Regions from separate parts of the Lysinibacillus sp. NPDC047702 genome, predicted to be linked through region 1. Evidence: riboswitches for the same ligand, from Rfam matches in the RefSeq annotation. Region 1 holds a riboswitch; the other holds the start of a gene.

Region 1 (3,504 bases):
GGCTACGTGATGTTTCAATTGAAATAACATCCGCGTCCAATGCACTAATTGGTTCGATAAAATCATTAAATTCACAGTAGCACATATGAGTATGAATTTGCGTTTCATTCCTCACACTAGATGTGGCAAGTTTAAAGGCATTTACTGTCCATTCCAAATACGCTCCCCAATTTTCTTTACGAAGCGGCAGTCCCTCTCGTAAGGCCGGCTCGTCAACCTGAATAATGGAAATTCCTGCAGCTTCTAATGCCTCTACTTCCTGTCGAAGGGCCATGGCAATCTGATAGGTTACATCTTTTCTTGAAATATCATCACGCACAAAGGACCAGTTTAAAATTGTTACAGGACCTGTAAGCATTCCTTTAACATAGCGCTTTGTTAAATTCTGTGCATAGGCTGTTTCTGTCACAGTCATTGGTAGTTCCCATGCTACGTCGCCATAAATAATAGGTGGCTTCACACAACGAGAACCGTACGAAACAACCCAAGCCTTTTCTGTAAAAGCAAAGCCCGTTAGTTTTTCGCCAAAATATTCGACCATATCTGTTCGCTCAAATTCACCATGCACAAGAACATCTATATCTAATTCCTCTTGAATAGCAATCCAGCGCTTTGTTTCCTTTTCAACAAATGTATTATACTCATCATTTGTAAGCTGCTTCTTACGCCACGCCTGACGTGTACGTTTAACTTCATCAGATTGTGGAAAGCTTCCAATAGTCGTCGTTGGAAATAGTGGTAATTGTAATGCTTGCTGTTGAATTGTTTGTCTTGTTTTAAAATTACTGTGGCGTTCAAAGTCTTGTGTCGATACCTCTTGAATTGCCTGTTGAATCGCTTTATTTTGACGAATTTGATGGTTTTTTAATGCCTCAATAGCCTTCATGCTGTCTGATAGCTTATGATTTGCTGCACCATTTGTGTCTTGAATATAACTAGTCACTTCAACCAATTCCACTATTTTTTCATCTGCAAAGGCAAGTGCATTGTGAAGGACAGGATCAAGCTTGGTTTCTAGAGCAGTAGTGATCGGCACATGCTGTAAGTTACAGGAAGTCTGAATCCAAATGTCTTTTGATTTACTTAATTGTTCAATTGCTTTTATAGTGGCACCCACTTCTGCTAGATTTGCACGCCAAATATCTCGACCGTTAATAATACCAATGGCTAATGCTTTATCCTGCGGGAAACCGTATTGACGAAGTGCCTCCATATTTTTGTGATAGCCATGCACAAAGTCTAAGCCAATCCCTTGTACAGGAAGAGTCACCAATGATTCATATGCTGACAAGGATTCAAAATATGTTTGTAGCATAATTTTCGCTTCCGGTACTGATGCAGCTAGCTGTGTATATATTTCTTGGACAAGCTTGATCTCTGCGTCATCTAAAGTTGTTACAAGTGCTGGCTCTTCTATTTGAATCCAATTAGCTCCAGCAACCACTAACTCCTTTAACACCTGCGTATAAAGTGGTATTAAGTCTAAAATGAAGGCTACCTGAGAAAGTTTGTCATAGCCTTTTGTCAGCTTACAAAATGTATAAGGACCAATTAATGTCGGCTTTGCTGTTATACCAAACGCTTCCTTCGCCTCTAAAAAATCAGCAACTATTTTATTCTCTGTTAATTGTAAAGGTTGTCCCTCATATTCTGGCACAATGTAGTGATAGTTCGTATTAAACCATTTTGTCATTTCACTAGCCACTGCCTGTTTATTGCCACGAGCTATGCCGTAGTATGTTTGTAAATCGACCTTTCCGCCTTGCCATTGAAAGCGTTTGGGAACCAATCCGAACATGATAGCAGTATCCAGCATTCTGTCATACAATGTGAAATCTCCGACTGTTATAACATCTAGCCCCAGTTGAAGTTGCTTTTCAATACGTGCTAATCGTATATCCTTCAGCTGCTGCAGAAACGCTTCCTCTGTCAATTCCTTTTTCCAAAATAATTCTAATGCCTTTTTCCATTCTCGATCCTCTCCAATATATGGATAGCCAATTGCTGTACTTGTATAAGTCATGTTACTCTCTCCTTAATTCGTAAAATAAAAAAAGCCATTTCCCGTTATTGGAAAATGGCTGACATTGTTTATCAAACATACAGACATACAGAAATAATACGATTTATTTTAAAATCGTAGGATTCATTGTCGCACAGTGCCGATTGGTCACATTTCACCGCCTATTTCCACGTAGGTATTTGGTGTGTACTAGACATTGGCAGGTCTCCTGGCTTCTCATCAACACGCCTCACAACCTTCCCAGTTTCCCAGTGGTATTTATGATTTGCTCCGAATTACAGTTGCGGGACAGCGTCGGATTTGCACCGACTTCCCTTTTAAACCAAATTCTCATTTGGCACCAACTCTTACACAGTATTCAATTATGCTCTTACTATAACATATATTTTTCTGAAAAGTAGCATTATTTTCAGATTTTTTTGATTCTATCCTCTAATGTTGTAGTTCTATCCGTCATCTTGGCTGATCTATCCTTCACATTTAAGGTTCTATCCACTTGTCAATCCATATATTTTTTGGTATTATTCGGTAATCTCGTAGAAATCATTCCACAATCATAACGCTAGTTTGCAATTGGCTGTTCTCTATATGGTACTGTCAATCGATTCTAAATTAAAACAATTACATCCTATTGAAACATTTGTAATGAAACTGTAAATTCCGGCGATGAAGCCTTTTATATCAAGCAATTAGGTCAATTTCCAGCAACTCGTGGTAACATTTACCTCGAAGAAGCCTTACTTTTTCATGCTACGATTAATTCCAATGGCGAGCCAAAATAGGATTAATCCTAGCATTGACTTTAGGAGGTAACTAACAACATGAACAAACGTAAACGATTTTTAAGCACAACATTAGCATTGTCAATAGGTTTTACCACATTAGGAATGGTACAGCCAGCTATTCAGCCAATAGAGGTAGAAGCTGCAACTATTAATAATTTCAACAATCAACAGGCTGTTGCCGCAAAGGCAGAGCAACTAATTCAAACTGGTAAAAGTTTAATTGGAAAGGCAACATACAGCAATACGGTATACAAGCCTACATATCCATATAAATTTTCCTGCGCTTCATTTTTGATGTACATTTTCGAGAAAAATGGTGTTGATCTTGCAACGTACAATGAAGATTATATGATGAAGCAAGGAACATATGTAGCTAAAAATCAACTACAAAAAGGTGATTTATTATTCTTTAGAAGTAAAAAAACTGGCACAGATCCTGACCATGTAGGTATGTATATTGGGAATAATAAAATCATTCATATGGCTGATTCTAAACAGAACATCGTAATTTCTGATTTAAGTAGTAAGCCATATTATACTGATAATTATGTAACAGCCCGTAGAGTATTACCTACTTTACTTTCCGCTAACCCAGCAACAAAAGGTGATAAAATTGTCGAAAACGCTTATAGCTATAAAAATAAAGTGACGATGAGTTCAACGATTAATGAACAAAACCTGCGTTTTACAGGCCCT
Region 2 (3,504 bases), on a different contig from region 1:
ATTCCCTCAGTAACAAGATGACCATGGAGATTCATACAACCAAGCCCTACTGAATGCATTAATTTATTTGCTTTTGCAACAGATGGTACATTCTTGATGTGCGTCATTTGCGACACATTTGTTAGTAAATGCATAGCTGTATCAACTAATGTTTCGAAATCATTTACTTTGCTTGCTGCATGGATATCAATTGACCCTAAGTTACAAGATACATCTAGCCCATATTCATTCGGCACATCTTGGTCAGTAATAATACTTGTTTCTTGAACTTGCAAGATTTCTGTACATAAATTTGACATTTTCACACGACCAATATTTTTAAGCGGATGCACGTTATTGACATTATCATCAAAAATTTCAAATGGATAGCCTGATTCAAATTGTGCTTTTTTTACCTCTGTATAAAGTTTACGTGCATTCAAGCGCTTAATTTTACGAATATTCGGATTATCCAGTAACTCATAATACATTTCTGTAATTGAAATCTCAGACATACGTTTACCATATTCTTTAAAAATATCATATGGACTAAACAATACAATATCTTTATCACGTTTCATCAGTTCAAAGAAAATACTTGGTAAAATAATTCCTGTTGATAAAGTTGCTAGGCGAATTTTATCATCAGCATTTGGTTTTTTGGATGAAATAAAATTTTCTATGTCAGCATGAAAAATATTTAAATAGACAACGCCCGAGCCATTTCGTTGTCCTAGTTGATTGGAATAGCTGAAAGAGTTTTCTAGCAATTTCGCTACTGGGATTACACCACTTGCACGATTTAGAATCTCTTTAATTGGATCACCCAAAGGACGTAAATCTGTTAAATTTACTCCAACCCCACCGCCAAGGCGTGATAGCTCCAAGCAATAACCAATATTTTCAGCAATACTATTCATTGAGTCATCCATTGATAATTTAAAGCAGCTTACTAGTTCTCCACGTGCTTTTTTTCCACTATTTAAAGCTGTTGGTGTTGCAGGCTGATACGCTTCCATCATCGCTTCAACAGAACGTTCTGCTAAGATCATGTCACCTTGTGCTAAATACAAAGCAATAATAACAATACGGTCCTCATATTTTTCTAAAATTTCTTCCCCGTCACGGCTCTTCATAGCATAACTATCATAAAATTTACTCGCACTCATAAAGGATGGGAAACGGAAATGATAATCATATGCCTTTTTGTACAGCTTTTTAATAAATTCCATTTCATACATATCGATAAATGCTTTTTCATAATAACCCTCATCGACTAAATAACGGATTTTTTCCTCAATATCAATAAAGTAACGTAGACGCACGTTTACATATTCTAAAAAGTAGCGGCGTGTTGCTTCTCGATCCTTTTCTAACTCTAATTGACCTGTTGTACTATAACGATTCAGTACATCATTATTAAGCTTTAAATATGTTTTCATGCGATTACCCTCATTTCATAAAACGTTTGTATTGCTTCATAATCATTTTGATTTCCTCGTAAATCTAATTTACGTACTAGAGGCACATGATACTTTGCTGCAATTTTCTCACCAGCAGCGCCAAAAATCGTATGGCCGAAGTTACTGTTGCCACTTACAACTACACCCTTGCAGTAATTCCCGTTTTGTTCTAAAAAACGAGCCACTTTAGTAGGGATATCACCTAATCCGTCAGTGTATGTTATTAAAAGGTATGGCTCACCCAACAGTAATTCCTCAGAAAGTTCCATTGATTTCCCCCTTAATTTAGAGACAACATTTCGGACATTTCCTGTACGACTAGCATAGACGATCATAGTGTAATCAGCTCGATTTGAGAAACAATTTCCTTAACATCCCCTATAAATGTCTCATTATATTCAAGAACTGGCACACTTAAAAACCCTGCATCCATAATAGTTTGCTTTGCTTTTTCATCATGATCTATATTCACAATTTCTGCTTCAATTCCTACTCGTTGTAATTCAGATTTTACCCAAAGACATTTCGGGCAAATTGTTTTCGTATAAAGTTTCAAATAAATCCCTCTTTTCATAATATAAAAAGGCTTTCCCTTCAAGAGAGATAGCCTAAAATGGAAACGTTAAAAATACATAAAAATAGCTACGTCCCCATTTCTTAATCCCCGAAGAAATGATTGTTGTGTTTTATATAGGCAGGTCTCCTGGCTTTGCTTCACTCTCTGATTTCCTTCCCATGCGAAAGCACAGTGGCTTAAATCATCGTCAGCTTTACAGTTGCGGGGACAGCGTCGGTATTGTACCGAACTTCCCTATTAAACTACATATAGTAGTACCCGAATAAAACAAACACAATATATTGTTTTTCCAATAGAACTAAGTGTACCATCCTTCAAAATAAAAGTAAATCTAGATTAGAGACTTCTTAATAGTAAGATTATTCGATATTTTCCGCCAAATGATGTTAAGCAAGTTGATAGCTAGGCAGCTTAACGCTATAGAACAATAGTCCATCTATTATTTCAACAATAATAGACAACTGATAAAGAAATATGTAACACTATGTATTTCCTTAATCAACTAATGTTAAAGATTAAAGTCCGTTTCTTGCCTTTCTTATGCAAGAAATAATTATGTAAATACCTTTTTGGAATATAACATCAAAAATATAGAGGCATAAGCTACTACTAATAATCTTTACATAAAAACAGCCCTTATTCCGAAGAAGAATAATAGACTGTTTTAATTTTGATTTTTAATAAATCCTAACAAATTATTCTATACCGAATAAATAGAGACAAATCCTTATAACTGAGGATAATAATTTATATAATCTAATTGCTGTTATAAGATTATACTCTCTTTCACAGTCTATTAAACTATCATAGACTTCTTTCACTTTACCATTTTTCGAACTATAAAAGAAACTATTTTTAAATAATCATTTTCCCATTTGTAACATATTATATCCCTTAAGAGGAATATTCCCAATCAAGATTTCCGACAGATATCAAAGCTTACCTATTTAAATGTTTCGCACATCCATCTATAAAATTTTTCCTTCTCTTCAAATTGTGGATAATGAGCTGATTGCTCGAAAGAAATAAATTCTTTTTTATCCGCTTCCATTACATCAAAATAATTTTTTGCTGCATTATATGAAGTCATAGCATCGTATTTACCCATTACAAAATAAAATGGTAAATCAAGTTTGGTAACTATCTTAGGTAGTGGCTTATCAAAAACCTCTTTAACAAGTTGTGCTTGTGTCTTAGCTATTCCATTGTTATAGCGAATAAAATCCAATAAATTATACTCACGACTTAATAGTATATCGCCATCCGACATATTAATAAGTCTTGTAGCGCCGCCGTACTTCCCTACATAACCTCTTGGAGCCGCTGACTCTCCAGCATGTATTTTTTCAGCGATTCCCTCTAAGTACTTCACATCTTCTGTATTTCCGGCTTTTTTCGCTTCACTTATTGTATAATTCAAATTATCTATTTCACTTTCTTGCATATTACTCACCTGACCAATTCCAATATAGGCTTCATATTTTT

Evidence for each region. A riboswitch is a leader RNA that binds a small molecule or an ion and turns the genes downstream of it on or off. The one in region 1 is predicted to bind cobalamin.
Region 2: it holds a riboswitch for cobalamin, as region 1 does, so the genes downstream of both, ACQKIM_RS16445 (glutaredoxin family protein) here and metE (5-methyltetrahydropteroyltriglutamate--homocysteine S-methyltransferase) in region 1, are expected to answer to the same signal.

The regions. Positions count from the first base shown of each region.
Region 1 covers NZ_JBNNMG010000033.1:47,709-51,212, reverse strand. The annotation lists gene metE (5-methyltetrahydropteroyltriglutamate--homocysteine S-methyltransferase) at 1-2,023, opposite strand, end outside; cobalamin riboswitch at 2,205-2,383, opposite strand; gene ACQKIM_RS16065 (NlpC/P60 family protein) at 2,845-3,504, shown strand, end outside.
Region 2 covers NZ_JBNNMG010000035.1:15,042-18,545, reverse strand. The annotation lists gene nrdE (class 1b ribonucleoside-diphosphate reductase subunit alpha) at 1-1,421, opposite strand, end outside; gene nrdI (class Ib ribonucleoside-diphosphate reductase assembly flavoprotein NrdI) at 1,418-1,777, opposite strand; gene ACQKIM_RS16445 (glutaredoxin family protein) at 1,774-1,998, opposite strand; cobalamin riboswitch at 2,119-2,296, opposite strand; gene ACQKIM_RS16440 (alpha/beta hydrolase) at 2,963-3,504, opposite strand, start outside.